Regions from separate parts of the Acidilutibacter cellobiosedens genome, predicted to be linked through region 3. Evidence: riboswitches for the same ligand, from Rfam matches in the RefSeq annotation. Region 3 holds a riboswitch; each other region holds the start of a gene.
What was found. Region 3 has a riboswitch for cobalamin ahead of EQM13_RS05175 (ABC transporter substrate-binding protein). Riboswitches for the same ligand answer to the same signal wherever they lie in the genome.

Region 1 (8,038 bases), 1.4 Mb from region 3:
AAGGTATACGAAGATCTGACCTTTAAAGATGCCAAGGATAATGACTTAAAGAGGGAAAATGCCAACATAGACGGAGATACGGCTATGGGTACCATGCTTAAATTTGGTTCCGAAGGGGCGAAACAGTTTTATGATTTGTTTATATTAAAGCCCGAACATTCCAAAGCTCACAAAGAAGGGGATATTCATATACATGATTTGGATTTTCTTATGCTGACTACTACCTGCTGCCAGATAGATATCGTAAAGCTGTTTAAAGGAGGGTTTTGTACCGGCCATGGATTTTTGAGAGAACCTAACGACATTCAAAGTTATGCCGCTTTAGCCTGTATTGCTATACAGTCCAATCAGAATGACCAGCACGGTGGTCAGAGCATACCGAATTTTGACTACGGAATGGCACCGGGGGTTAAAAAAACATATGTAAAATTATATAGAGTAAATTTATTAAAAGTCTTTGAGTTGTTGACGGAGGATGGAGAAATTCAAGATAAAATTATAGATATCTTTGATAACATTCACAAAGAAAAGGGATTGAAGCCCTCCATTGCAAATAACGAGAAGTATAAAGAAGCGGAATTTAATTATCTTTCTGATCTTATAAAAGATCCTTTATTGATAAAAAAAGCCCAAAAATTTGCAGAAAAAAATGCGTTGAAAGAAACGGACAGAAAAACTTTTCAGGCAATGGAAGCATTTATACACAATTTAAATACTATGCATTCCAGAGCGGGAGCTCAGATACCTTTTAGTTCCGTTAACTATGGAACCGATACGTCTCCGGAAGGCAGAATGGTTATGAAAAATCTTCTTCTTGCTACGGAAGCCGGCCTCGGAAACGGAGAAACTCCCATATTTCCGATACAGATTTTTAAAGTTAAGGAAGGAGTTAATTATAATGAAGGGGAGCCAAATTATGACCTGTTCAGATTATCATGCAGAGTAAGTGCAAAGAGACTGTTTCCTAATTTTTCGTTCTTGGATGCACCGTATAATCTTCAGTATTATAAACAGGGCCATCCGGAAACGGAGATTGCATATATGGGATGCAGAACAAGAGTTGTAGGAAATGTTTATGACCCCGACAGAGAAATAATATACGGAAGAGGGAATTTAAGCTTTACTACTGTCAATTTGCCGAGATTGGGGCTGAAAAGCAAAGGTAATCTGGATATATTCTTTAAGGAACTTGATAAGGTTATAGATTTAGTTATCGATCAATTGTTGGAAAGATTTGAGATGCAAGGGCGCAAAAAGGTAAAAAATTACCCCTTCCTCATGGGGCAGGGAATATGGATTGATTCGGATAAATTAGGAGAAGAAGACGAGGTAAGAGAAGTATTGAAACATGGGACTTTGACTATGGGATTTATAGGCCTTGCCGAATGTTTGAAAGCACTTACGGGAAAACATCATGGGGAATCCGAGGAATCGCAAAGATTAGGCCTTGAAATTATAGGGCATATGAGAAAGAGAATGGACGAAGCAAGCCAAAAATATAAGATGAATTTTTCCCTTCTTGCTACTCCGGCGGAAGGGACAGCGGGAAGATTTGTTAAAATGGACAGAGAAATATTTGGTTCCGTTGAAGGGATAACGGATAGAGAATATTATACAAACAGTTTCCATGTTCCTGTATATTACGAAACAACCGCTTTTCATAAGATAAAAACGGAAGCTCCATATCATTCTCTTACAAATGGGGGACATATAACATATGTGGAGTTAGACGGAGATCCGACTCAAAACTTAGAAGCCTTTGAAAAAATTATAAGAGTAATGAAGGAATCCGGAGTAGGCTATGGTTCAATAAATCATCCCGTGGACAGAGATCCCGTCTGCGGATATACCGGAATTATCGGCGATACCTGTCCTAAATGCGGGAGGGAAGAAGGCAATATACCTTTTGAGAGGATCAGACGTATTACAGGATATTTGGTGGGGACCTTAGACCGTTTCAATGATGCAAAAAGGGCAGAGGAAAGGGACAGAGTTAAACATTTTTCCTGCTCTGTAAAATAGGGAGACAGATATGACTGATTTTTTAAGAATAGCAGGAATAATTAAAGAATCTATAGTTGACGGACCCGGTATAAGACTGGTAGTTTTTTCTCAAGGTTGTAAACACAACTGTAAAGGATGCCATAACCCGGAGACTCATTCTTTTACCGGCGGCAGACTGATAAATATTGAAGATATCTTGGAAATGGTAAAGGATAATCCTCTCTTAGACGGAATAACCTTCAGCGGAGGAGAACCTCTTGAGCAAGCTGAAAGTTTTGCGGTTTTAGGAGAAAAAATAAAGGAAATGGGGCTAAATGTCATAACTTATACGGGATATACTTATGAGAAAATAATTGAAAGTTTCTATGACAGACCGGATTGGGAGAGATTAATGAGATGTACGGATATTCTCATAGACGGTCCCTTTGAGATAGATAAAAGGAGCATTATGCTGAAATTCAGGGGTTCTTCAAACCAAAGGATTATAGACGTGAAAGATTCTATCCTTTGTGGGGAGCCTATAGTTATAACTCCTTGACAATATTAATTTGCATGGAATATAATGTTGATGAAAGTAATTTAATATATGGAAAAGATAAAATATAGCACAATAAGGAAAAGGGTGAAAAGCCCTTGCTGTAGTCGCAGCTGTAATCAGGAATTTAGGTTGGTGTTTTTGCCACTGTTTGTATACAAATGGGAAGGTTCGACCTAAAGATGATCTGAAAGCCAGAAAACTTGGTGTTGTATTTCTTCTCGATACTCCGACTTAGAGGAAAGGGAAGGTTGAGTGAAATGAATTTAAACCCTCTTCCTTGGAAGAGGGTTTTATTTTTAAGAGGAAGTGTGGGAATGTGAAAAAATTAGTTGGAATAGGTTTGTTAATTTTTATAATATTATCTTCATGGGGGATATCCTATGGAAGCGGCGAAACAAGAATTACAGGAATCATCGGATTTGGCGGAAAAGTAAAGCTGAAAAGTGTAAATCCGTTAAAAATCACCGTAAGTACCGGAAATTCAGGTATAGATGAAGGTATAATCCGCATAGAAACTGAAAACAGGAAATATTATGAACCCGTAAAGATAGATGATAATAGTGAAAAAGTATATTATTTTTCCATTCCCATACCTGATTCCGAGGGTAAAATAAAAGTAACGTTAGAGAATAAAGGAAAGAAGATAAATTCCGTCGAAATCCCATTTGAACCTATTTCCGAGAAAACAACCGTCTTAGGAATATTATCCGATGAACCGGAGAGATTGAATTATCTCAGCCAATTGAAACTAAATTTTATTCCCATGGAAGATATAGAAATAGTTGATTTGACCAAATACCTCAGCCTGAATGAAGAAGAACTTGAAAATTTAGATATGGTTTTTATAGAGAACTACAATTCAGAACAATTACCGGAAGAATTCGGGCAAAATCTTATTCAATGGGTTAAAAGAGGACACAATATTTTCATTGGAAACAAAACCTACAAATATAAAACTTTAACCGGAATATTTAAAAATTTAAATCAAGAAGAGATTTGGCATTTGGGAGAAGGTAACGTTGTACCCGTAAACGAAAATTTGGAAACGATATCCTTAGATAACATAAAAGAATCAATTGAAAAATATGCTACATATTTAAATCTTAACGATTTGATCAAACCTGAAAATATTTTTAACAGGGAAAATGAGTGGAAAAATATGTTTTTTATAGGAAATTCTCTGTTGAAACCCAGTTATAATTTGGTTTATATATTTCTGTCCTTACTGATAGTTTATTTAATATTTCTTATTATAGGATTGGGAGAAAAAAGAGGTAAAATATTTGGAATATCAATAGGAGCCTTTTCTTTGATATTTTTAATAGCTTTTTTTAGAGAAAATATCTATGGAAGCAATGTGGGAAAGGTTGAGATAAAGGAATACGGAGAAGGAGTTTTCTCTACAGGAGTTGCATATGTAAAGGGAACTAAAGAGAATTCGGAATTTCAGCTGAATGATGGATTCTTGGACGGATATGGAGAAGACAATATTCATGTTATGCCTTTAAACCAAAAGGTTCTTGCATTGAAAAAAGAGGTGTATCATATATTTTTTCAGAATCGGGATGAAAAAGAAAGTTATGTGCAGAAACTTTCTATAGACGAAAATTCAATTGTATCAGGTGAAATACAAAATATTCTCCCTTATGATTTGGATAACAGCTTCATCATAATAGGAGATACGGTTATAAATATTGGAACATTAAACGGAAAACAAAAATTGGATATTAAATATAGATTGGATGAAAATTTAAAGAATACCGGCGATTTTAATTATTTGGACAAGGTTTCTACTGCTGTCAAATTAGATGACGAAGAAAAACAGCTGTTTGAACAGTATTACTATGCTGAAAGTAATCCTAAGAACTGCTGCCTGATAGGATTTAGTACAATAAAGGATAAAGATGAAAAGACATATACAATGAATGTCTTTCAAATTGATTTTGAAGAAAAAGAACATTTAAACATTCCCTTCGGAGTTATTTGTCCGGTTAAAAACTATACTAAATACTCGGAAGATGAATATATAAGGGAATATACGTTGGAAGAGGGAGAAGAACTTCTTTTATACTATCCTATGCCTGTGCGAGGGGATATTGAATCCCTGAATCTTAGAGCAAAGATTGATTATGGCAGCTTAAAAATAGAGGCATTAAATCAAAAAGATAAAAAATGGGAAGAATTATCGTCTCAATTATTTCAGAGTGACAGAGTGAAGAATTTTACGGAAAATGGTCCGTTGACCATTAAGATAACCGGTAAGGGAAGAATTATGCTTCCTCAAATATCCCTCCGGGGGAAATTAAAATCAGGTGAGAATAATGAATAATTTTTTAGAGATGAGTAAAAAAAACAGAGAGCTGATATTCAGTTATGTATTGATTAATACCATAGTTCTTTTAGGGTGTTTTTTCATGATAATTTTAACGGATAATTCTTACGAGGAAGATTTAACGGGTAAAATGTATCTTTATTATTCCATATTTCAATTAATATTGAATTCGATTCTCATAACATTGTGGGAATGGGAAAAGAAAGGATTTTTTCATATTGCCATGTTTACATTATCTTCTTTTCCTCATACGATTTTACTCTTATCGGTAAACAATATGAGCGGATTGTACGGCCTTTTCCCTCTTATTATCCAATATATATGGGCAATGGTAATTATCAGCATTAAAAACATGATGATGTATAAAGGAAAAAGTGATTTTCATATACAGCTTATACTCAAGATATTTATATGTACGGTAATAATATTCAGTTTGATATTCTTTTATTATTATTATGAATATAGGAATTTAGTTATAGTATCGATATTCGACAGGAGAATTCCCCTTATATTTTTCTTAAATCCCGTGATGACCTCGGCGGGAACGGCTGCTTCACAGCTGGGTCAGCCAAATTATCTGGGACACAAACCTTTGGGTATTTTCTGCATATTCTGGATTTTAATATCCTTGGGAATAAGTATACTTATTAAGCATGGAAGGCCTTGCTATGAAAAAAAATAATGCTTTTACTGTTTTAAAAAAATTGAGAAAAAAGATATGGCTGAACAGATTATTAAATACCACTGTCTATTTTGGATTGGGGATTTCCGGCACGGTTTTTTTGATGGCCGTTTTAAGTCATGTATTCCCGATAGTTTATGTAGGGAAAAAGATTTTTTATATTGTTGAAGGGGGACTATTATTGGGAGTGCTTTATTCTCTTTTCAAAATTCCATCCATTGAAGAAACAGCAGAAATTGGAGACGATACAGGGTTTAAAGAAAGGTTTTCAACTTATTTGGAATACAGAAACTGTCATGGAGAAATATATGATGCTTTTTTTGATGAGATGAGGGAAGCTCTTTCAGAGGAAGATATAGGGAAGAAATATCATATTAAGATAGATAAAAAGATGATTTTAATATCATTGATTATTTTTTTTATTTCCCTGGGGATATTTTTTATTCCTTCAAATAAACGGGATATTGCACAAAGCGGAGAAGAAATAAATAAGGATTTAAAAGAGGAAGGAAAAAAAGTAGAAAATATTGTGGAAGATCTTAAAAAAGAAGAAAAAAACGGCAATATTACATCAGAAGAAGAAAAAGAGATGAAGAAAACATTAAAAAAACTGATAGATAAACTTTCGGATACTTATGATTATGAAGAAGGAGCCTATCATATTTTAGATGCCCAACGGGATTTGGATAATATAAATAAGAAATATGATCAAGATAATAGTATAATAGCAAGTATTTTTAACGGGACGGGGATTCAATCCTCCCTTAATAAAGAAGTGAGCAACATTTCCGGCGATTTGTCGGAAGAATATAGGCAAAAAGCCTTAAAAAATATTCAAGATATGAAATCCGACGGAGAAGAAAAGATGTCTCAAAAGGACTTAAATGTTATAAATCAAATGGAAAGGGAATTGAAGTCCGATGATTGGAAGGAGAATGTTAGGAATATTGCTGATGGAAAATCTCTTTCAAATTCCGTAGAGACAGCTCAGGTGGATTTGAATGACATGAAGGAGAGATTTTTGGACAAGGACGGGAACGGATTTGAGAGTATCGGAGGTAAGGATAAAACCGAAAGTTTTACCTCTGGAGAAAGGGATAATTACGAAGAAGGTGAAAGAAATAAGGGAGACTACAAAGAATCCATAGCAGGAAAAGGCCTCGGGGATTATGATGATAGCGGAGGAATCGGAGGAGACGGCAAAGGGGAAAATGATGTTTCTTTGCAAGAAGGGAATGTGAAAAAAAGTACGAAGTCCACAAGAATAGATAACGAAAAATCCAACCTTTTAAATATACAGGGAGTCCAGGGAGAAAAAGGAGATATAATTACAAACTCCAATGAAAATGGTATAGGAACATCGGGAATTGATAATTTACTTACCGGAAGCTATAGAGAATTTGAGAAGGACAAATTAAAGTACATTAATAAATATAAGATACCAGAGAAAAATAAAGAGCTTGTAAACAGATATTTTGAAATATTAACGGAGGAAAAATAGATGGAAGAAAATATGATACTGAATTTCAAGGGAAAATTTGAGAGTGTACTGAAAGAAGTAAAAAAGCAGATTATAGGTCAGGATGAAGTGGTGAGCAATACACTGATAGGAATAATTTGCAGCGGTAATATACTTATGGAGGGAGCACCAGGTCTTGGGAAGACCCTCTTAATAAAAACTTTGTCAAAGGTATTGGATCTTCCATTTTCAAGAATACAGTTTACTCCCGATTTGATGCCTATGGATATTATCGGTACCGAGATAATAAAAAATAACGGAAACGGTATGGATATTTCCTTTGAAAAAGGACCCATATTCAGTTCCTTGATATTAGCAGACGAGATAAACAGAGGGACTCCCAAAACTCAAAGCGCACTTCTTCAAGCCATGGCCGAAAAATCCATAACTGTAGGCAAAAATACTTATATGCTGGAGGAACCCTTCTTTGTTCTTGCCACCCAAAATCCTATTGAAATGGAAGGAACTTATCTTCTTCCCGAAGCTCAGCTGGACAGGTTCATGTTTAAGCTGAATATAGATATGCCTGATGAAAAGGTACTGATGGATATAGTGAATTTGACTGTGGGAGACAATGAAGAATTAAATATAGAGAAAAAGGCCGGAAAAGATGATGTTCTTCAGATGAAGGAAGTAGTAAGACATGTGGCTTTATGTCAAAGAGTAAAGGAAAAGGCCGTAGAAATAACACTTGAAACTCATCCGGAAAAGACCGGTTCGGATATTGTCAGGGAATATGTAAAATGGGGGTCAAGTCCGAGAGGAACTCAATCAATGATTTTGGGAGCCAAAGCTAAAGCTTTAATTGAAGGAAGGTATAACGTATCGTTGGAGGATTTATATTATTCCGCCTATTTGTCCTTGAGACATAGGATTTGCTTGAATTTCAGAGCAATGTCTGACGGAATGACAGCAGATCATATAATAGAGGAAGTGCTGAAGAAGGTGAAATAAATGGATGAT
Region 2 (8,038 bases), 720 kb from region 3:
TCTAAAACCTTTTTAAGTCTTTCCTGTATCATTAAATTCAACTCCTTAATATATTATTTATATCAATAATATAATTGATTCCTCAAAAAGTAAATAAGGACAAAATTTTAACCAATAACATTTTTAGGAATAAAATAAGGACAATTATTTACTTTATCATCATATATGTCCGCTTCTATTTTAAAAACTTCTCTTAATAATTTCTCATCCATTATCTTATCCGGCGGCCCTTGATTCCATAGCTTACCGTCTTTTATAACCAAAATTGTATCCGAATATCTTGCGGCTTGGTTTAAATCATGCAAAACCATCACTACCGTTAATCTCAGTGTTCTGTTTAATTCCCTTACCAATTCTAAAATTTCTACCTGATAGGATATATCAAGAAATGTAGTAGGCTCATCGAGCATAAGTATCTTAGGCCTTTGAGCCAAAGACATGGCTAACCACGCTCTCTGTTCTTCTCCTCCCGACAAGGTTGTAACAAATCTTTTTCTCAACGGAATAAGACCGGTTTTTTCCAACGCCCAATTTATTATATCCGTATCTTCTTTACTAAGCCTTTTCCCAAATTTTAAATGAGGGTACCTGCCGTATGATACCAATTCTTCCACAGATATATCGGATGCTATATTCTTTACCTGGGGCAGCATAGATAGTTTTTGAGCAATGACCTTAGTATTCATATCCTTGATATTGGTTCCGTCTAAGTAGATATTACCTCTTGCCGGCTTTAAGCATCTGCCCATAGCTTTAATTAAAGTTGATTTTCCTGAACCGTTAGGCCCTATAACGGTAACTATTTGTCCGGAATCTACATTAAAGCTTATATTTTTCACAACATTCTTGTCTCCATAATTCACATCTAAGTTTTCAACTTTTAATTCCATATTTAATACTCCTTCTTTCTTCTTAGTAAATATAAGAAAAACGGAGCTCCCAATGCTGACATTATAATTCCTACAGGTATTTCCATAGGTGCAAACATTACTCTTGCGAGGGTATCACATAGCATGACTACAGTAGCTCCCGTAAAAATAACTGCCGGCAGTAAATATCTATAATCAGAACCTATAAACAATCTCGTCATATGTGGTACTATAAATCCTACAAATCCTAAAAGCCCTACAACGCTTACAGCACTTCCTGCCAATAAGGACGAAATTATAATAAAGGCAAACCTTGTTCTTTCAACATTTAATCCAAGGCTTGTAGCTACTTCGTCTCCCATCATCAGTATATTCAGTTTGTTTGGTATCAATAAAATCAAAAAAATCCCTATAGCTGCATAAGGAAATATAATTTTTACCTGCTGCCACGTAGTAGATGAAAGGCCACCCACCATGAAGCCTATAACTCCTGCCACTTTGTTTGGATAAAACGTCATCAAAGCGTTTGTTCCCGCTCCCAATAAGGAAGAAACGGCAACTCCGGCCAGTATCAATCTCGTTGGTACAACACCTTCCTTCCACGCTAAAAAATATATAAAAAGTGTGGCCAGCAGTGCACCTATAAATGCACCTATAGGTGCCAAATAGTAGAAATCCGGAAAGAGTATCAGAATTAATAATGTCATAAGTCCGGCTCCAGAGGAAACTCCTATGATATTTGGCGCCGCTAATGGGTTTCTCATAACACCCTGCAATATGGCTCCCGATAATGCAAGGCATGTCCCAACGAGGGCTGCTACTATAGTTCTCGGCAATCTGACGTTCCATATTATTTGATAGTTCACTGTGGATTTTTCAAAGAATACCGCATTTATTATTTCCTTTGGATGTACCTTTACCGCTCCATTTCCTATGCTTATAAAAAAACTGATTACAGTCAAAGCTATAAAAATCAGTAAAATAACCTTCTTTTTAATTCTTTCTTTTTTTATATTGCTATCAGTCATATTTTATTCCCCTTAGTATTAAGCATTTCAATAGCTGTATAGTCTTTATATAAAGACTATACAGCCATGCCAATCTTTTTATTTGAATATATCCGGATAAAGTATTTTTGCTAAGCCTTCATAAGCATCGGGATATTTTGCATTTGGTTTATATAAGTACAAGTCCTTAGAAAGAATTATATATCTGTCATTCTTCACAGCAGTAAGAGAGCTCCAAGCCGGATTATCTTCCACATCCTGTTTCAATCTTGCCATTATTTCCTCTTTATCGCTTCCCATAGTTTGTACAAATATGAAATCCGGATCTTCCTGTATTATTTTTTCCATGCTGAAGACCTTTGCATCAGACGAATTTGCCGCAGTATCGGATATATTTATGGTGTTTAAATCCTTGAGCATTTCCCCCACCATTGATTCCGAATTCCTGACTGTAATATTTTTAGCAGTAGCAAATACTATTAGCACTTTATATTTTTTGTCCTTCGGTACTTTTGCTATTATTTCATCTACTTTCTTCTTTACTTCATTGGTGTGTTTTTCATACAGGTCTTCTCTTCCGGTAATCCCCGTGAAAAGCCTTACAGTCATATAATAATCCTTTAAATAGGTATTAGCTAAATCAATAACCTGAATGTTATTTTGTTCTAACGACGGAATCAGGGATGCTTGACCTTTAAAGTCATTAGTCAAAATGACTAAATCGGGTTTTAATGCTAATATCTTTTCAAGGCTCGGAGAACCGGGGCTTCCTACAACTTCAGCGGATTTAGCATTTTCAATAGGTTTTTCCTCGGCTTCTTCTACCTTTCCTATTACTTTTCCGCCACAGCTGTCCCAGATGTCAAGATAGGAATTGTATAAGCAGACAACCCTTTCAGGGTTCTTTTTTATGGTTACTTCTTTTCCCCTGGCATCTGTAAATACTACATTATCCTTATTAACAGTAACCCCGTATTCTGATACTGGTTTATTCTCTTCTTCTTTCTTCGTTTCTTCTTTAGCATCATCATTATCCGAACCGTTTACATCTTTAGTATTTTGACATCCGCTAAATATTGATACAGCCATCACAACTACCAAAAATAATAACAACATCTTTGTCTTTTTCATATTTCATTCCTCCTAAAATATTCTTTTCAATAATCAGTTATTTTCTATGATGGTTTTTAAGTGAGATATAAATATATCTTGAATTTTTTTATTCTGACCTAATCCAAGCATATTCACTTCAACCTCAAAACCGCCTTTGATTAACGTATTCTTCCATGAACTGCCTTTATCGCCAGCCATATCGTTGATTACGTGATCCCCCGTTACCAACATAAAGGGCATTAGTATAATTTTTTTTATCTTTCTCCGGAAGAGTTGAGGTATTATATTCCCTAACGTTATACTTCCTTCCATTGTTCCGATAAATATATTGTCTGAATATTCCTTTCTAAAATATTTTTCCAACAGACTATAACTGGTATCCGAGCTATGATCTGTACCATGTCCCATAAAAACCAATGCCTCATCAGGTTTAATTTGCGGAATTTCAATTGAATTTACTGTCCTTTCATAATCTGTATCATCGTATAACAGCGGTACTCCTATTTTTACAATGATATCCTGATTTTCTTTTTTAAACAATTCTGCCTGATTTACGAGCTTATTGTATTCATGACCTGGTATTATATGAAGGGATTGTATATATATTTGGGAAATACCTTCGTTTTTCATCTTCCCCAATGCTTCTGTTACATTATTTACTGATATTCCATCCCTTTTCTTAAGTTTATTAATCACCATCTGGGAAGTAAAAGCCCTTTCCGTATAATATCCGTTAAACTCCTTCTTCACCCTCTTTTCTATGCTTTTTATACATAATTTTTCGGCTTCCTCAAAGGTGGTGCCAAAACTTGCCACAATAATTCCTTTCTCCATTATTCCCTCCTTATCTCAAATAAAAAAACCATGGCCTTTTCTGCTATGGTTATATATAAATAAAACTTACATGTAAACAACCACTTCCCTCCGAAGGCTTATTTATAAAAGTTACAGGCAGGTCTCCTGGCTAATAGTTCATCCTACTCTCAATACCTTCCCAGAAAAGCTTCCAGTGGTAATTGTATGATTTCGTTCCTATTTACAGTAGCGGGGGCTGCAGCGGATTTTTCACCGCTTTCCCTTTTAATTTCAAAAAACCTGTAATTTTAAGCTATTTAATTATACAAGATTATTTCTTTAAATCTTTATCAATAACTTTAATTATATCATATATATTATCATATAAATTTATATAATTTATTTTAGGGCGTTTTATCAACACCACATTTACTCCTGTTTCTATAGCTCCTTTAATTTTTTCTTCGGTTCCTCCTTCATCTCCGCTATCCTTAGTTACCATATATTTTATATTATAATTATTATACATGGCCTTATTGAATTCCTTCGTAAAAGGTCCTTGGGCCGCTACTATCTGCTTTGGAAGAAGCCTCAGGTCCTCACATTTCTTTATCACAGAATAGGTAGGCAAAACCCTTGCATACAGTCTGTCAATCTCTAAAGATGAAGTAAAAAGCTGAAGGTTATTGCTGCCGACAGTCAAAAGTATATTTCCTTTAGTTCCCTTTAAGTATGATATAGCTTTATCATAATCGGGAAAACAAGATACTCCATCTGTTTTCTCATAGGAGTTTCCCTTTCTTTCATATCTCAAATATTTTATTCCCGTAGATTTACATGCTGCCATGGCATTAACCGAAACCTTTTCGGCATAGGGATGAGTAGCATCTACTATACATTCTATTTTTCTTTTCCGTATTAACTTTTCCATATCATCTTGTTCCATTTTCTCGGATATTACTTCCACATTACAATCGGATTCTATTAGTATTCCTCCATACTTCGTAGCTGTAGAAGCTATAACATCATATCCTTTTTGAAACAATAGTTCTATTATTTTTCTTCCGTCGGATGTTCCCGACAATACCAATATCATAGTGCATACCCTCTCGGTGTTATCATTTTTCCCTTTGCCATATAGGTATGTGAATTTCCGACAATAATTGTGGTAAACATATCTATATCATATTTAAGCATATCTTCAAGTGTAGTTATAACACATGATTCTCCCTTTCTTTTAGCGTTCCTGACTATCCCCACTAACGTATCATTTTTTTTATATTTAAGAAGTATTTCTCTTGCTTTTTCTATTTCCTTTTGTCTTCCCTTGCTCTTAGGATTATACAAACATACTACAAAATCCCCTTCTCCTGCGCAGTGAAGCCTTTTTTCAATTAAGCTCCAATCCGTAAGTAAATCACTTAAACTTATAGTAACATAGTCGTGCATAATAGGCGCTCCCAGAGAAGCCGCCGCTGCATTTGCAGCAGTAATCCCCGGTACTACTTCTACCTCTACGGAGCTTTTGCTTTTAAAAACTATTTCCAAAATTATTCCCGCCATTCCGTAAACACCGGCATCCCCACTGCTTATCAATGATACGGTATTCCCTTCTTCCGCATATTTTAAGGCTTCTTCACATCTTTCTTTCTCTTTTTTCATGCCCGTCGAAGCTACTTCTTTATCTCTTATTATATCTTCTATCAAGTCCACATAAGTTTTATATCCAACTATTACATCCGATTTTTCAATAGCATTTCTGGCTTCAAAGGTCATATGTTCAATATTGCCGGGACCTATTCCGACTACAAATATTTTTCCTGTCTTGTCCACCTATATTTCCTCCCATACAGATAAGGTTATTCCATTATAAGATTTTTTGGTCATAAGAAAATGTCCTCCCGAAGCGGTAAGCATTGCACAGGGTTCACAGACCCCGCCAACCCCTATAGTCTTTTTCACAAACTCGGAACAGCTAAAATTCTTTTCCACAGTTTTTATTTCTTCTCTGGAAACTATTTTAACTTCAGCATCATAATATCGGGCAGCTTCAAATATTCCTGCTTCATTTTTCTTAAGATCCACCGTTGCAAAATGCTTTATACTTCTTACGTCAATGTTTAAAGAATTCAATGCTTCTGCTACAGCCGATATTATAGCTTCCTTAGGAATTCCCCTTTTACAACCTATTCCTATGATTATATTTTTAGGTATAAGCTGTACTTCATTGGAAGAGGAGATGTCCAAAACTTTGTTTGTTATGTATATCATTCCCTTTCCCTTCGCAGATTCCACTATATTATCCGGAAGTTTTATATCTATTCTTATATCTGACTTTATCCCTACCAATTCATCATTTACTATAAGGGCAGTAACATCTTTGGCATTTAACATGTCGGATACCCGACAGTTTAATTTCTCCGCCAAAGTATCAACGGCTATCAATCCTCTGACATCGGAAGAAGTGGTTATCACGGCCTGCCCTCCTACTCTGTCTGCCAATAAACATGCCGCGTCATTAGCTCCTCCCAAATGGCCCGAAATTAAACTTATTACAAACTGTCCCTTCTCATCCATAACTATTATGCCGGGGTCCGTAGTTTTGCTTACCAAATACTTAGCTATACTCCTCACCACTATTCCCGCAGCCATGATAAACAGTATAATATCGTATTCATAAAATATGCTGCCCACGAATTCGCTCAATTTTTTATCTATAGTCAAAGTTTCCTTATCAGACCATTTTTTTAGGGTATATATATCTATCCTAATATTATCCAACGATTTTTTTACTCTCTTGGCCTGACGGGTACCTCCTTTTGTCAGAGTAACTATTGCCCAGTTCATTTTGCTCTCCTATACCCGTGACTAAAATTGCTGTCATACAGCTTGGACAGTTCATACTCATCCCCAAGAAAATCTCCTACAAGGATCTGTGCAGTTTTAGTTATTCCTTCTTTTTTAACCTTTTCCGCTATATTGCTGAGGTTGCCGATTATTATTTTTTCATCTTCCCAGCTGACCCTTTGTATTACCGCAACGGGTGTAGTTTCCTTATAGTGGCTTTTGAGCCTCTCTGCTACCTGATCTATCATCTGGACTGAAAGAAATATAGCCATAGACGCATTATGAGATGCTAAACTTTCCAAACTTTCTTTTTCAGGGACTTCTGTCCTTCCGCCTAATCTGGTACAAATTATCGTCTGCGAAACGCCGGGGAGAGTAAATTCCTTTTCAATAGCAGCAGCAGAAGCTACAAAAGAGCTGACTCCCGGAACTACTTCACTGTCTATTCCCAATTTTTCCAAGGCGTCTATTTGTTCTCTTATGGCCCCGTATATACTTGGATCTCCGCTGTGAATTCTGACGACCTTTTTCCCTTTAGTAAAATTTTCTTTTATCACGGATATTACTTCCTCCAATGTCATATAAGCGCTGTTATATACTAAACTTTCCTGTTTCCTATCCCTTAACATCTTTTCGTTTACCAAGGAACCGGCATATATTATTACATCCGATTCATCTATTAATCTTTTTCCTTTTAGAGTTATCAGCTCCGGATCCCCCGGTCCTGCCCCTATAAAATATACCTTGTTCATATTAATCCCTCTTTTTTTATTATAACTATTGACATATAAGGTACTTTCTCCAACTGCAAATCCTTTATATCATAGGAAATATACTCTTCCTTTGTACCGCATTTTGATATCAGCGCAAAATTTTTCTCTAAACCCATTTCTATCAGTTTTTGGGCTAAAATTTTGCTGTCGGAAGATGGTTTCATAATTACTATATTATCACAAAAATTTAATATCCCATCTATATTTTCAACATTGCCTTCTAAGGGAATTACAGCGAAAGTTTCCTTTCCCTTTGCCAAGGGATTGCTTATCCTCGCTGCCGAGGCACAAAAAGAAGTTATTCCCGGAATAGTTTCCACTTCGTTACCTAATTCCTTTATCAGCGGAACTAAATACATATATGTACTGTATACTGTAGGGTCCCCTATGGTTAAAAATCCGACATTCTTCCCCGAAAGAAGAATCTCATTTATTATATTTGCATTTTCTCCCCATTTTTCTTTAAGTTTTTCCTTATCGTAAACCATTGGAAAGGACAGATTTATTACTTCCGCATCTTCTTTTAAATATGCTTTGGCTATATCAAAAGCTATGCTTTTTTTATCTCCTCTGCTTTGAGGGCAAACAACCTTATCCAATCTTTTAAGCACTTCAACAGCTTTTAGTGTAACCA
Region 3 (8,038 bases):
ACGGGGAGGTTAATCACTCTCATTTTCCCTTTTTTGATTTTTCCGGTTTCTTTGTTGAAATTAGCCCTGCAGTTTTCGCACCAAAAGCTATCATCATTAGGGTCACAGGAAAAAATACAGTCTGCTATTTGTTCCCTCTCAGGAAGAATATCCGCCAGTGCTCTTACTGCCGTAGATTTTGCTGTTCCTTTCTCCCCTCTTATCAGAACCCCATTTAAACGAGGATTTATAATATTTAATATCAAAGCCTTCTTCATATCTTCTTGTCCCACTATAGCAGAAAAAGGATATATCAACCCGTTGTTTTCCATATATATTTGCATCCTTTCTTTATAAATTCTCTTCAATATTGCCCTCAAGTTCCAAATAGAGCTCTTTAATCTTGTCTATCTTTTCTTTATCCGCCTTCCAATATCCTCTGTTGTAATACTCCGTCATCTGCTCAAGTATATCCATATAAGCGAAGGGATTATTCTCAATAAGCCTTTTCCTAAGTTCTTCATTATCCACATAGGAATCATACATATCCTCATAAATCCACTCTTCCACACTATTTGTAGTTGCCGCAAGGCCTAAAACATTTTCAAATCTGTCGGCAATTTTCTGAACGCCGTGATATTTGTGCTCGAGCATTCCGTCAATCCATTTTGGGTTTAATACCCTTGTCCTTATTCCTCTTTCTATGGATTTCTCCACACTTTCGCTGAGAACCCTGTCCCCTGTCGTATCGGTTATATACATTTTGGCTTTTTGCCCCTTTACCATTTCCACTGATTTCGATAATCCTCCGAAGTATTCGTAATAATGATCCAAATCCGTAATTTCATATTCATGATTGCTTCTTATTTGAGAAATAATCTCTACGGTTTTCAGGTTTTCTTCATAAAGCCCTTCTACTCTTTTACCATGAACCTTTCCGTTATACACATGTTGCAGACTGTCTATATAAGCTTTCCCCAACTGTTCTTCTTTTTCCCAATTTTTTGTTTCTATTATCTTGGTTATTCCCGTACCGTAGCTTCCTTCCTTAGGGCCGAATACCCTGGAAATAGCCAGTTCTTTTGCTTCCTCTTCATCATAGCCTTTATCAAGAAGCTTTTTGTATATTCTTTTTGAATTCCTTTTGAAATAATTTTCCTCATCACTTTCGTCCGATTTCCAAAGCCTTTCAAATATCTCATTAAGGCTTACTATCAAATTCGGAAACATGTCTCTGAAAAAACCGCATATATTTATTGTTACATCTATTCTGGGCCTTTCCAGTTCTTCAATGGGAATAATGTCATATTTTGGATCCCATTCATTGCTGCTCTCCGAAACCCTGACCCCCAGATAGGCTAAAATCTGGGAAAAAGTTTCTCCCTGGGTCCTCGAAGTTTCGAGCCCCCACAGCACCACGGCAGTAGATAAGGGATAGGAATTCTCTTCTTTTTTATAAGCATCGAGAGTATTCAAACATATCTTTTCCCCTCTCTTATATGCAATTTTAGTGGGTATAAGCCTGGGATCAAATTGATACAGATTATATCCTGAAGGCAATATTTCAGGATGCCTGTATATATCTCCCGCCAACTTTGCAGGATTATACTTTCCCTCCAATACCCTCATCAAGCCTTCCATTTCATAATTTTTTTGAGATGATTCAATAATTGTACACCCGTATTCCAAGGATTTTATAAATTCATCTTTATTATTTTCATTTATATATTTTGACTTTTTCAGCTTTCTATTTTCAAAATAATAATCAATAATTTTTTCTGCTTCTTCATCAATCTCTCTTATAGTCTCATACTGATCATTATCTAAGAGAGCATCTAAACTACATCCGTTAGCTCTTGTAATTAATTCCCTGATGCTTAAAATGCCGTTTCTGTTGTACCTCAGCAGACCTTTTGCATATTCCCTCGCTTCTTCAGGGGTATACCCTTTCCCGAATATATGGAGTCCCTTCGGTATGAGGCTTTTCTTCATTCTGTATAATTCTCCTTCTATATTATCGAGGTTCTTCGGCATATTAAGTTTTTCAGCCAGCTCCCATATACTTGATAATATATCATCGCTGCTTTGGGGAGCTAATGATAAAGACTGATGATAATTGTCTATCATTGATATTAATCCCGCAAATTCTCCGTAAAGTTCCCCTTGTACAAATACCGGCGGCTGATAACTTATTATATTTGCATAGGATCTTCTTTTAGCAATGGTCGACTCAGAGGGATTACCGCAATAATATAAATATATATGAGGAATATCCGATAGAAGCTTGTCCGGATAACAATTTCCGCTCATACCGCATTCCTTTCCTTTTAAAAATTCCAAGGTGCCGTGGGTTCCCACATGAATGATTGCATCTGCTTTGAATTCGTCTTTAATCCATTTATAGAAACCCGAATACTGATGATGGGGAGGCAAGGTTTTATCATGATATACTTTTTCAATTTCTTCATGTACTCCTCTCGTGGGCTGCAATCCTATAAATATATTCCCTTCAATTATCCCGGGAATCAAAAACTCATTATTATCGTTGACCATTATACTGCCGGGTGACGGTCCCCATTCCTTTATTATGTCTTCATAATCAGAACTTTTCTTTAATTCTTCTCTATATTTTTTATCCGGATATTTAATCATTTTTTCCCAACTATCACTGTATTTCCCTGAATTAACTATACCCCCGGCAGTAAATATCCCCATGAGTTCTTCTTTAGTGAGAGGATTTACTTTATAACCTTTATCTTTTAGATTTTTCAATATATTTTCAACAGATGAAAATGTATCTAAAAATGCTCCTCCGAATATATTACTTTCTCCAGGAGGATAATTATAGCATATAATAGCTATCCTTTTATCTTTATTTTCTTTTTTTCTAAGATTGATATATGACCTGATTCTGGATATCAATTTGTCTACTCTTTCTTCTATTATCACAAGTTCATCGGTTCTAATATCAAATTCCATGTCATATCTTGGCTCTGTCATAGCCCCGACAGGATATGTTTCGATACATCCGTCTAATTCCGGCAGCATAACGGAAATCATCATTTCTGATGTGCTGCAGCCCTGTATTGATTCTTCCCATTCCTTAATCCTTCTTCTTGACATAAAATAAGGATGAAAATACGGGACATCTGCTTTTTTTAGCAGATCTATACCTGCTTGAGGTTCTCCGCCCATGGGACCTGCTCCAAGCCTGAAGGACATGAAGTTCAGTATTATATCCACAGATGTTTTGGTGGATTTTAATATCACATCTTTAATCTTCTTTTCATTCTTTGTAAATGCTCCTGAAATTGCAATAGGAATGACATTTGCAAATTTCTCAATTCTTTTTTTGATTTCTCCGACACAGGACGATGTATCTACAGGATATTTATGGCCGTAGAAAAGAATCGCTACTGTGGGTTTTTTAATATCAAAGGGAAAGTCCTTTTCATACTCTTCATAATTTTTATAAAATCTCATAGTCTCAGGATTACATATACCAACTTCTTCTACTTCCCTCGGTTCCAGCAGTCTCGGTATTTCATTTATATTTCCATAATCCCTCAACATGAGGTAAAGCATATTGAGAATATTTGACTTATCCGCTACCTTAAAATATTTCAGTATACTAAAATAATTTTTCATATCCCTCATCTTGCCCGGCATTATTTTGCCGAGCGTTTCCGCCGTACTCTTCATCTTTTCAATGGCAGCCATATTCATTTTCTTTTTGTTTTTCCCGTCTGTCATGCCCTTCATAGTAAAACTTCCGAGACGCATATACTCTCTTGCGGAACTTCCGTAAGGAACTATATTCCCATTGCAGCTTTCAAGACCTATATATACGCTTTTCGCTATACTTGAAGGGCTTCCCATTAAATCTACAAAAACCAAATGGCTGTTTTTAATATCTTCTGCCATTTTTTTGGATTTTTCATCATTCATCTCTTCTTTTCCGTAATAAAGATTTAAATCAAGAATATTAGGATATTGTCGGTTTATCTCCTTCCCTGCTTCAATTAAGGATTTAATTCCAGGGGTTGATACAGTTATAAAAGTAATCTTCACCATAGGACCTCCCTATACTTTCTAAATGCATTCTTTCGCATAAAATCTCGGTTTTTTCGTATCTTCATCCATTGTTATTTCGGCTTTAACTTTAAAGACTTCTTCAATTGCTCCGCTTTTTAATATAATCCAGGGATCTCCTTTTGCGTATATTGGTGATCGTCAATTATAATGAGTTCGTTTGAATATCTGACCGCATGATTTATATCATGGAGTACCATGACTATAGTTATTTCTTCTTCCTTATTTAGCTTCGTTATGAGATCCATTATCTCTAATTGGTTACATATATCAAGATAAGTAGTAGGTTCATCCAGCAGAAGTATCTCCGGCTTTTGTGCAACAGACATAGCAATCCACACCCTTTGCATTTCTCCTCCTGAAAGGGTATTAATTCTTCTGTTCTGAAGCTTTATCACTCCCGTCTTCTCCATTGCCCATTGAACTATTTCACTATCTTTTCCGTCAACGGTCTCCCACCAATTTTTATAAGCATATCGCCCATATTGAACTAATCTTTTTACAGTTACATCGTTCATCGTATTATTATTTTGATTTAATATGGCTATCTTTTTAGCTACATCTTTGTTTTTCATTTTGAATATATTCTCTCCATTTAAAAAAATCTTTCCCTTTTTAGGTTTTATACTTCTGTTAATGGTCCGTATTAAAGTAGTCTTTCCACAGCCATTTGGACCAATAATAGAATAGACCTTCCCTTTTTCTATCTGTAAATTTATATCCGTTAAAACATCTTTATTTTTATAGCTTACGCTTAAACCCTCAATTGATAATATAATATTCTTATTCATCTTTAGCCTTTTACTCCCTTCTTAGCAAGAATAAAAAGAAAGGAACTCCCAGTACCGCCATTACAATTCCTACCGGTATCTCCATGGGGCTTAAAACAGTTCTTGCAAAAGTATCGCTTAGCATTAGGAGTACAGAGCCAAATAAAGCAGTTGCAGGAAACATGTATCTATAATCGTTCCCAATAACTAACCTTATACTGTGAGGCACTATAAGCCCTACAAATCCTAAAAGTCCCACAACACTTACTGCACTTGCCGCAAGAAAAGCGGCTAAAGCCGTAAATCCAAATCTTGTTGCTTCAACATTTAAGCCAATACCCCGTGCAACATCGTCCCCCAATATCAAAATATTAAGTTTGTCCGCAAATATATTTGCTAAAACAAAACCAATTATAGTGTAAGGTAAAATAGTCCAAACTTCCGGCCAGCTTCTTGATGATAAACTTCCATTCATAAAATTCAATGCTCCATGGACCCGATCACTATAAAAGACCAATATTCCTGAAATCCCTGCGGCAAAAAGAGACGATACAGCTACTCCTGCTAATACTACCCTTATAGTTTTTATGCCGCCTTTCCAGGATAAAAGATATATTATGGAGGCAGCCAACATGGCTCCCATAAAAGCTGCAATAGTCACCATTTTTATATACTGGGGAAAAACGACCAATACAATAATTCCAAATAGTCCTGCTCCGCTGCTTATACCGATTATGCTGGGATCAGCTAAGGGATTCTTCATTACCCCTTGTAAAATAGCACCTGACAGAGCAAGATTTATTCCTACCAAAGCTGCCAATATCATTCTTGGAAGCCTGATATTCCAAATTACCATTCTCTCTGGACTTCCGTCATCCTTAGAAATAACTTCAAATATCCGCTTCACCTCTACCTCAAGAGTTCCTTTTGTAAGCCCTAATATAAAAGATATAAAGAAGAGCATCGCTAAGATAGCAATAACAGTTATTTTAAATCCCTTTTTGTCCCTGAGAGAAATATCATTTTCCATCCTGATGAGTCACCTCTCCATATATTTCCGGATATATACTCTTTGCCATATATTCTATTGCTTCACTATAATAAGGACCTGCATTATATAAGAAATACTGTTGGGGAAGATAAATAACTCGTCCCTCTTGAACGGCTTTTACTCCCTTCCATACGGGGTTACTCTTAAATTCCTCTTCCATAGTCTTTTTGGCCTCTTCGTCATCAGATATCATACTTGTAACCAGAACATAATCAGGATTCTTTTTCACTATGTATTCCACATCCAACGGAGTAGTTTCCGAGCCTATAGTATCGGGAGGCAAATCGGATGCAATATTGTCAAGTTTTAAAATTTTAGCTACATCTCCTGCTATACTATTGTCCAACTTAACAGCAATAGTTTTGGCTGTTATATATAATATGACCACGGATTTATTGTCTTTGGGCAGTTTAGATACTATTTCTTCTTTCTTATTCTTTAGAGCTTCTATCTTTGCTTCAGCTGATTTTTCATTTCCCAGTATCTTGCCGAAGGCATTATAAGTTGCTATTACATCATCATAGCTTCTTATATTAGTAGTAATCACCTTAAACCCAATATCCCTTAATTTATCCGCCTGTGTCCCTTGAGTGCCGGCCTGAGCTATAATTAAATCCGGTTTAAGGGATACTACGGATTCCATATCTATGGAATATACAGGCCCTATCTGTGGAAGATCGTTTATTTCCTTCTTATATTCGGATATCAATTTTAAATTATCTGTTATATTAGACGTACATATGGATTTTCCCCCCAAATCGTACCATATATTTAAGGGGGTGCCTGATAAAACAGCTACCTTTTCCGGTTTCTTTTCTAAGATAGTTTCTTTCTTGAGAAAATCCTTTATCTTTAACGGATAATTATTTCCCTCTACAGTTATGGGAAGGTCTTGAGTATTGCTCAACCCGCCTGTCTCAGTAGTTTTAGTACACCCCGAAACGCTAAATATCAACATAATCACAACTAATGGCAACAATATCCTTTTATAGAACTTCACCTTTTTCATCCTCTCTTTTTATAAAAAAATAAGAACTTCATTAAAGCAATAATCATGGCTAATGAAGTTCTTATAAGCTTATTAAATAATCTTTATTATATAAAATTCAATAAAGCAAAAATTCTTCTAAAATAATAATCAGCTTTCTCCATCCACCGTAGAGTTATTTCTGCTAATAAATAGGTAGGTTTTCTGACTTAAGATTCATCATCTTTTCTGTCTTCCCAGTTTCCCAGTGACATTTAGAAAAGACTCTTCCTTTACAGCGGCGGGACCGTGAGGGATTTTCACCCTGCTTCCCTAGCCCTATTCATTCTTATATTCAATTCTCATCTATTATATTAAATATAGTGATATCAATTGTCAAGACAAATTTTACTTTGCCATCAACGTCTGCGCCAAGCAGCTCTTACGCCAAACACCACTAATCCTATCATCACCAGGATACCAATTAGCGCAGCGCCGGGTGCGTCATCGGTTTCCCCAATGTAAATGCCGGCAATGCCAATCAATATCCCGATGACAAAGAGACAGGCAGCGATACACCAGGCCTTGCGCCTAACTTTCTTCAAAAAGTCTACCTCTTTATCCGTCGTTGGCGGCAGCGGTATATTGACAGGAGATTTCATCTTTTCATAGTCCGAGCGGCAATCGTCACATTCCTTTAAATGCTGTTCGACCTCCATTTGTACACGCTTTGGGCGTATTCTTTGTATATTTCTTCAATGCGGGCACCCACTACCTCGCCTCCTTTTAATTGATTCTGCTTATATATCCCAAAAACGAATGTTTCGTTACAGAGGGAAAAAATATTTTGAACAAAAGCGGAGAGAAATATTTCTGCAGTCTTACCGTCCCCTTCATGTCTTAAAAATTCTCTGCATAGTAAGAACTTCTAACGAGAGGTGCCGATGCCACTCTCTTAAAACCCATGGATAACGCGATTTCTTTATATTCGTAAAATGTTTCAGGAGTAACATATTCCACTACCGGAATATGGGATTTGCTGGGCTGCAAATATTGCCCCAATGTCAGCATGTCACAATCAACTTCTCTTAATCTTCTAAATACATTTATTATCTGTTCTTTAGTTTCACCCAAGCCTAACATCATACCCGATTTAGTCCTCATATTTGGTTTTGTCTT
Region 4 (8,038 bases), 1.7 Mb from region 3:
CAGTATATCATTTGCTAATGGTTTTTTCATGGGAAAAATTTTTTCAAATAATAATACCAAAACCGAGACCCCAAAACTTGCATATATGGTTTTAAAACCGAAATTAGTTCCGATAAAGATAAAGCCAATTGCAAATAGAAAAATATTTATAATTATCATAAGAAGTCCGATTGATAAATTCGGGATAAAATGATTTATAACAATAGCTAAACCATTAGCCCCGCCTACAGATAGATTTTTTGGCATTAAAAAAAAGTATAGACCGATTGCTACCAGTGACATTCCAACGGTAATTTTTATATATTCATTTGCTTTTTTCTTCATAGTCATCACCCTTTCTATTTATTAAATTTGCATAATAAACTATGTTGCCTCTTTTCATCGTGTCGGTTTTTTCTAATGATTCAAAACATTTAAAAGCCCTATTTAGTAATATAGGTATGTTCTTTTTACTCTTCATAGCTTCTTTCAAATAATCCGAAAGTAAATCCTTATAAATAGGATTAGCACAATTGTTTATTATGCTTATAGCTCTTTCCTTTGGACTTAAACCTCTCAAATCCGCTATTCCTTGCTCAGTAATAATTATGTTGACATCATGTTCGGTGTGATCGACATGAGATACAAGAGGTACTACGGTGGAAATAGTTTCATTTTTAGCTGTGGACTTTGTAAAGAATACTGATAGATAGGCATTTCTGGCAAAATCCCCTGAGCCTCCTATCCCATTCATGAGATTTCCACCCATTATATTAGAGGAATTTACATTACCGTATATATCTACTTCTATTGCCGTATTCATTGCTATGACCCCGAGTCTTCGGATTATTTCCGGGTTATTGCTAATCTCTTGTGGTCTTAATATTATCTTCGATTTATATCTTTTAATATCATCATAAAATTTATTTAATCCTTCCGGAGAAGGGGAAATAGCAGTTCCGGACGCTATTTGTACTTTTCCTATATCTATTAAGTCCAACATTGAATCCTGTATTACCTCTGAATAAAATTGAAGCTTATCATACTTTGAACGAGAGAATCCATTTAGTATTGAATTTGATACTGAACCAACCCCGGATTGAAAGGGCAATAATTTTCTTGGAATTCTGCCTGCTTTGATTTCATGGTCTAAAAATTCCAAAAAAATTTCCGCCATTAAATTACTGTCTTTATTTGGTTCTGCTAATTTTTTAACATCATCTCTTATATCCGTGAAAACTATGGCGATTATCTTATTTTTATCTATTTGGATATAATTTGTACCGATTCTATCTTTGCAGTTTAGTATAGGTATAGGCGTTCTTTTTGGGGGATTTGGTAAAGTATATATGTCGTGTATTCCTCTTAGATCTATTGGTTGACTTGTATTTATTTCTATTATTAATTTTTTAGCTTTTTTTACTATAGTTGGTGTTATACCTACAGAGGTAGTTGGTATCATACATCCGTTTTCGGTAATTTCAGATGCTTCTACGATTCCGATATCTATATCTTCCAAATAATTATAATTAATGTATTGAGGCAATAGGCTTAAATGAACATCACAAAATTGAATGTCTCCATTGTTTATAGCTTTTCTACAGCTATCATTTGTTTGATAGGGAATTCTTTTTTTTGTAATATTATTTCTGGCTAATTCACCGTCCAATTCATCTCCGACGGAAGCTCCTGTAATTAATGTAATTTTTATATTTTCGTTATTGTTTTTAATTCTTTTACTAAGTGCTAATGGTGTAGCTTTTGGATATCCTGAAGGAGTAAAGCCACTTGTAGCAATTGTCATACCATTTTTAATAAATAGTGCAGCGTTTTCAGCTGTAGTTATTTTTTTTCTTAGCTCAATATCTTTTATTCTATCTTCTATCACTCTTTTAACCTCCTCATGATTTTGGGCAATAAAAAAGTTCCTGAACTCGGCGGTTTCAGGAACTGTGACAAGCAAAATAACATTATGTATTTACATAATAATTCTATTCTGAAACACTCCCTATCTACCGTAGAGTTTTTAGTGCATTAGCAAAGGCAGGTATCCTGACTTAGGTTCATAGAATTTTAAGCCTTCCCAATTTCTCAGTGGCATATTTTAAAATTCTCACCTTCACAGTGGCGGGACCGTACAAGACTTTTACTTGTTTCCCTTTTAAACAAAGAAATATAAATCTTTGTACCTTTACCTAAATATTAAATTTAACTACAATTAAAATATATAATATAAATAACTTTTAGTCAAGGATACCAGAACAAGGAGATAGATTATTATAAAAAAAGATGAAGCTTCTTTTTAACAGCCTCATCTTTTACCTCACTATTCTACGGAAATTTCTATGCTATTTTCCCATAGACCGTGAATATTACAATAGCTTAACGCATGAATTGTACCGGATTTATCAATTTTTGTAGTCAGAGAAACGGAAGGCTCATTGTATATTTCGCTTTCTCCGTGAGCACTGAATTCAGAATTTCCGATTTCTATTGGGAATTTTGCATCTTTAGGCTGAAAGAATATTTTTATCCAACAAATGTGATGTTCCAAAGTATTCGGGTGAGGTATTTTTTCTCCTACTATTGCTTTTATTTCAAATGCTTCTCCTTTTTTAACTTTTTCAGGGGCATGAATTACAGGCACATGTTTTTCACCCTTCCAATCTCCGCTTTGAATTGTTTCTCCTATATTTTTCATATATTAAAGACCCTCCCTATTGTTTTTTGTTTTCTATATTCGTCATATAGAATTTAACCTATAACATTATATACCCAAGGATTTTAAAAAGTACTCATTTAAAAAGTATTTAATTTAGTTTTGGTGTATAATATTAAGGTAATTAATTATTGGGAGGATAAAATGGGACAAATAGAACTTATTGCGACCTCGACTTTTGGTTTGGAATCATTAGTTAAAAGGGAGCTTTTAAAATTAGGATATACGGATTTAAAAGTTGAAAATGGAAAGGTAACATTTAAAGGTGAAGAAAAAGATATTGCAAAGACAAATATCTGGCTTAGAACTGCCGATAGGGTATTCTTAAAAATGGGGGAATTTAAGGCTTTAACCTTTGATGAATTGTTCGAAAAAACTAAAGCACTTCCTTGGGAAGAATGGATAGATGAAGACGGGGAGTTTACCGTAAACGGAAAATCCGTGGATTCTAAGCTATTCAGCATTTCAGATTGCCAAGCCATAGTTAAAAAAGCAGTTGTAGAAAAATTAAAAACAAAATATAAAACTGAATGGTTTAAAGAAACAGGAGCTAAATTTACAATATTGGTTTCGATTTTAAAAGATGTGGCAACTCTATCCATTGATACTTCAGGGGAAGCCCTTCATATGAGAGGATACAGAAAAATGCATGTCAATGCACCTGTAAAGGAAACAATTGCTGCGGCTATGATTCAACTAAGTTATTGGAGTCCGGAGAGAATACTTATTGATCCATTTTGCGGTTCCGGCACTATTCCCATTGAAGCTGCTATGATAGGGAAAAATATCGCTCCGGGAATACAGAGAAGTTTTGCGGCAGAAGATTGGCAAAAAATAAAAGAAGAATATTGGAAAGAAGAAAAGATTTTTGCAAGGAAATCTATTATACAGGAGAGAGAACTGAAAATTTTTGGGTATGATATTGATAAAGAAGCTGTTAAAATTGCAAGAGAGAATACGTATGAGATGGGAGTGGACGACTGTATTACCTATGAAACAAAGGATGCATTGCAACTAAGCTCCAAGAAAAAATACGGAGTTATCATATCAAATCCTCCCTATGGAGAGAGAATGGGAGAGAAAGAAAAAGTAGAGGATTTATACAGAAAAATGGGTGAAGTTTTCAGTTTTTTGGATACATGGTCTCTTTATTTTCTTACATCTAACGAGGAGTTTGAAAAAATATACGGAAGGAGAGCTGATAGGAGAAGAAAATTATTTAATGGAAAAATTAAAGTGAATTATTATCAGTTTTATGGTCCAAGACCAAAAAAGAGAAATTAAAATGAAGGAGGAATTATTTGTGAAGATATACACGAAAACCGGGGATAAAGGGCAGACAAGTCTTTTTGACAATAAGAGAGTATCAAAAGATGATATAAGAGTTGAAAGTTATGGCACTGTAGATGAGCTGGTATCATTTTTGGGTCTTGCTAAAAATTATATAAAAGACGATAAGGATACATATGAATTAATAAATCATATTCAGAATAAACTTTTTATTGTTGCAGCCAATCTTGCCACAGAAGATCAAACAAAGGTTCCTCATAGAATAAAAGATGAGGATATAGACTATCTTGAAAAAAATATAGATAAGTATATGGCAAAGGTAAAAAAGCCCACAGGTTTTGTATTACCTGGGGCCGGACAAGCATCTTCATATTTTCATGTATCAAGAACAGTTGCCAGAAGAGCCGAAAGAAGAACAATTTCTCTTCAAAAAAATGCTGAAATAGATTCAAATGTTGTGAAATATTTAAACAGATTATCTGATTTACTCTATTCCATAGCAAGATATTTTGAAGAAGAAGAAATAAAAGTAGATTTTATACATTAAATTTTTCTACCATTTTATTTAGTTTATCTGCAATTTCCGATAAGCTTTCAATGGAAGAGGTGATTTCCTCCATGGCTGCAAGATTTTTATCTATTGCTTCCGAACTGGTTTGAGATGCTGCAGTAGTTTCTTCTGATATAGCGGATATTTCCGTAGCTCTTTCAAGGATATATTCGCTATTATTTCTTACCTCTTTAGAAGCTTCCGCAATTTCGACTATTGAAAGATTGATCTTATCGAATTTTTCCACCAATTCTTCAAAAGAAGCTTTAGTTAAATCAGCGACTTCTACACTTTCATTAACTATTCCGCTTACCTTTTCAATGCTGTCTACAGCACTTTTACTGCTTCCTGTAACGGAATTTGTAATTTTGGATATCTCATCTGAATATGTATGGGTTTCGTCGGCAAGTTTTCTTATTTCATCTGCCACTACAGCAAATCCCTTTCCTGATTCTCCTGCTCTTGCTGCTTCAATTGCCGCATTTAATGCAAGAAGATTCGTTTGTTCTGCTATTTGGTTTATGATTACTACTATATTTTCAATGTTTTTAATTTGTTCATTAAGATTTTCGATTATTCCTGAAGTATTTTTGGTAGAAGAATCAATTAAACTTACCTTATCGATTATCTTTTCCATATCTTTGCTACCTTTTTCTGCTGATTTGGCCATGGAAGCTGAAAGGTCCGTAGCCAATTGAGTATTTTTTTCTGTATTTTGTGAAAGAGTAGTAAGATTGGATATGGCTTCGCTTAATTCAGTAATATTTTTTGATGTATCTTCTGAACCGGAGGCTATATCGTTAACACTGGAAGCGATTTGTTCCACTGCCTGAGTAGTATCTTCGACAATATCAGACAGATCTTTGGCGTTTTTAGATAATACCTCAGAATTCTGTGTTATTCCTGTAATCATATTTTTTATATTTGAATTAGCCTTGCTTAATGAATCCGTGATTCCACTGAATTTATTTTTACCGTTGAATAAACTTATTTCGTTTAAGTTGCCTCTAGAGATTTCTTCAATAACCGGTTCGATAGCTTTGAAGAACTTTACAAGCCAACGGCTAATTGAGAAATAGGTTATTAATAAGAAAATAATTATGTTTACAAATGAAAAAATTAACATTATAAAATTAGGACTAACATTCATATGTTCTGCTAATAAGACGTATAATCCATTTGATATTAAGGTACTTATAAGTAAGTTAATTACTAAATGTGTTATAAGTCCTATTTTAATTTTAGATAGATTGTTATCTTTATTTTTTGTGTTTTCCTTTGTAGTTTTGCTTTCCATAATAAACCCCCCTTAAATATAATAATTTTACAATACAATATCTATTGTACATTAAATCGACAAAAAATGAAATAATATAAAGCAATAATTGCTAATAAAAAAATTATAATTAGATTTATGATATAATTAAATAGTAAGTGAGGTTTTTAAATTTATAGGTTGAAATTGTATACAAGACATGATAATATATAAAAAAGACTTCTATAGAAGCATTAATAAATCAGAGAAGCCTTTTTGAAACTTATTTCAAATTATATTGAGAAAAATGGAACTTTCCTATAGGCTATAAAATTAAGGAAGGGTGAGAGAATGAATAATAAGATTAAAAATATAGTGGGTATACTGATTTTGGCAATAGTAATAGTTGTTTTTTATATTTTTCAATCCTCCAATAATATTAATAGTAATACTTTTATTACTTCGGGACTTCTTTTAAGCAAAGATGAGGAGGGTGATAGTCATTCAATTATCCTTCAAATATTGGGAGAAGATAAAGAAAGTGAGTTAAAAGAAATTACGATCTATGTAAAAAATAAAAAGCTATGGGATGGTTTGAAGAAGGATAAATATTATTATATGACTTATTCTCAAGATGATTCAAAGAATAAGACTTTAATTAAAGCTCAATTAAATGAATCTCTGAGAGAAACGATATATGATAAAGCATTGAAAGAGGAAAATGAAAAGACTGAACAGGAAGAAAAATTAGAATATGTACATCTTTCCGGAGACAAACTTGATACTTCCGATTTGACTCTCTTAGACAGTAAAAAAGTTGATCTGGATAGAGACGGAGAAGATGAAAGTATAGAGATGTATACTACAGCTCAAAGGTATGATAATGGAGAAATAGCATGGGATGATGGTCAGAAATGGTTTCTCATTATAAAAGATGAAGATGGAGAATTTGTTTTATTTGATGATTATATACAATTGGGAGCATTGGAATTTTGGGTGTTTACATCTAAAGATGATTATCATATAGCTACCCTTCAGACGGGCTCTGCTACATTTAAGTTGTCTGATTTTAAATATGACAATAAAGAAAAGGGATTTGTAAAAAAGGATATATTTAATCCCGATTATTTAAATGTAATCTATAATTCTTCTATAAAGTAAGGTGAATTAAAGCATTCATTTCAATTGAGGTGAATGCTTTTTTAAAAGGAGATAGTTTAATGGGAAAAATAAAAAAGATTTTGATTCTTAACAATGAAGTTGAAGCCATGTTACTGGATGAAATATTGTCAGAAAAAAATATTCCTCATGTTTTAAGGAGTTATCATGATCAGGTTTATGATGGCATATTTCAGAATCAATTAGGATGGGGTTCTATAGATGCAGATGAGATATATAGGGAAGAGATAATCAATATTTATCATGATATTTTACAGAACACTCAAGATTAATATTAAATTGTTTTGTATTTTATTGTATAGTGTGTTATTATGAAGGCGAGCAAAAAAATTTCTAAAATATGGGTGATAGCTATGTTGGAAAAGAACAAAGTTAGTTATTTTGAAGACCAAATAAAAAATTTCAATATGCTTAATTATCACGTTCTTGAGGGAATGGCGGACTGGGTCAGAGTTATAGACAGAAATGGGACAATTATATATGCAAATAAGACCATGAAAGGTGCTCTGGGAACAGAAATTGTAGGGAAAAAATGTTATGAAGCTCTTGGTAAAATTAGGCCCTGTAGTTTTTGCATTACTGAAAGAAGTATCGCAACAGGGGAAATTATACAAAAAGAAGAAAATGTCGGAGATCGTATTTTTTCTGTTAAGAGTTCACCTGTATCAGATTCCGATGGTAACATATATGCCGCGGTGGAAGTGTTTAGGGATGTCACAAGAGAAAGAAAATTAGAGAAGGAGTTGAGGGAAAAGACTAAAAAACTCAACAAAGATATTACATTTGCAAAGATTCTTCAAGAAAAAATTCTTCCCAGAAAGGGCTCCTATAATAATATTAAAATCAACTATTTATACAAGCCATGTGAAATGCTCAGCGGAGATATGTTTGATGTTTTTTATATAGACAAGGACAATATAGGCATATATATAAGTGATGTGGCTGGCCACGGGATTACCGCGTCAATGATGACCATGTTTATAAGACAGACCATGAGAGCAATAAAAGATGATATACTCAGTCCTTCTAAAACCTTAACGGAACTTCATAAAAGATTTATAGATTT

Region 1: it holds a riboswitch for cobalamin, as region 3 does, so the genes downstream of both, EQM13_RS16710 (hypothetical protein) here and EQM13_RS05175 (ABC transporter substrate-binding protein) in region 3, are expected to answer to the same signal.
Region 2: it holds a riboswitch for cobalamin, as region 3 does, so the genes downstream of both, EQM13_RS01830 (sirohydrochlorin cobaltochelatase) here and EQM13_RS05175 (ABC transporter substrate-binding protein) in region 3, are expected to answer to the same signal.
Region 4: it holds a riboswitch for cobalamin, as region 3 does, so the genes downstream of both, EQM13_RS15040 (succinate CoA transferase) here and EQM13_RS05175 (ABC transporter substrate-binding protein) in region 3, are expected to answer to the same signal.

What each region holds. Positions count from the first base shown of each region.
Region 1 is NZ_CP035282.1:3,458,210-3,466,247, reverse strand. It holds gene EQM13_RS16720 (anaerobic ribonucleoside triphosphate reductase) at 1-2,022, shown strand, start outside; gene nrdG (anaerobic ribonucleoside-triphosphate reductase activating protein) at 2,033-2,542, shown strand; cobalamin riboswitch at 2,586-2,764, shown strand; gene EQM13_RS16710 (hypothetical protein) at 2,859-4,871, shown strand; gene EQM13_RS16705 (hypothetical protein) at 4,864-5,556, shown strand; gene EQM13_RS16700 (hypothetical protein) at 5,543-7,057, shown strand; gene EQM13_RS16695 (AAA family ATPase) at 7,058-8,029, shown strand; gene EQM13_RS16690 (DUF58 domain-containing protein) at 8,030-8,038, shown strand, end outside.
Region 2 is NZ_CP035282.1:365,466-373,503, reverse strand. It holds gene EQM13_RS01850 (M24 family metallopeptidase) at 1-32, opposite strand, end outside; gene EQM13_RS01845 (ABC transporter ATP-binding protein) at 108-890, opposite strand; gene EQM13_RS01840 (FecCD family ABC transporter permease) at 893-1,897, opposite strand; gene EQM13_RS01835 (ABC transporter substrate-binding protein) at 1,976-3,007, opposite strand; gene EQM13_RS01830 (sirohydrochlorin cobaltochelatase) at 3,041-3,823, opposite strand; cobalamin riboswitch at 3,923-4,103, opposite strand; gene EQM13_RS01825 (cobalt-precorrin-6A reductase) at 4,116-4,880, opposite strand; gene cobJ (precorrin-3B C(17)-methyltransferase) at 4,877-5,617, opposite strand; gene cbiG (cobalt-precorrin 5A hydrolase) at 5,618-6,631, opposite strand; gene cobM (precorrin-4 C(11)-methyltransferase) at 6,628-7,383, opposite strand; gene cobI (precorrin-2 C(20)-methyltransferase) at 7,380-8,038, opposite strand, start outside.
Region 3 is NZ_CP035282.1:1,084,722-1,092,759, reverse strand. It holds gene EQM13_RS05195 (ATP-binding protein) at 1-311, opposite strand, end outside; gene bchH (magnesium chelatase subunit H) at 331-4,050, opposite strand; gene EQM13_RS05185 (ABC transporter ATP-binding protein) at 4,170-4,862, opposite strand; gene EQM13_RS05180 (FecCD family ABC transporter permease) at 4,873-5,871, opposite strand; gene EQM13_RS05175 (ABC transporter substrate-binding protein) at 5,861-6,868, opposite strand; cobalamin riboswitch at 7,058-7,217, opposite strand; gene EQM13_RS05170 (anti-sigma factor) at 7,279-7,578, opposite strand; gene lipA (lipoyl synthase) at 7,760-8,038, opposite strand, start outside.
Region 4 is NZ_CP035282.1:3,115,547-3,123,584, reverse strand. It holds gene EQM13_RS15045 (YitT family protein) at 1-324, opposite strand, end outside; gene EQM13_RS15040 (succinate CoA transferase) at 305-1,867, opposite strand; cobalamin riboswitch at 2,005-2,187, opposite strand; gene EQM13_RS15035 (class II SORL domain-containing protein) at 2,306-2,680, opposite strand; gene EQM13_RS15030 (THUMP domain-containing class I SAM-dependent RNA methyltransferase) at 2,843-3,982, shown strand; gene EQM13_RS15025 (cob(I)yrinic acid a,c-diamide adenosyltransferase) at 4,002-4,535, shown strand; gene EQM13_RS15020 (methyl-accepting chemotaxis protein) at 4,525-5,835, opposite strand; gene EQM13_RS15015 (hypothetical protein) at 6,145-6,954, shown strand; gene EQM13_RS15010 (hypothetical protein) at 7,014-7,244, shown strand; gene EQM13_RS15005 (SpoIIE family protein phosphatase) at 7,326-8,038, shown strand, end outside.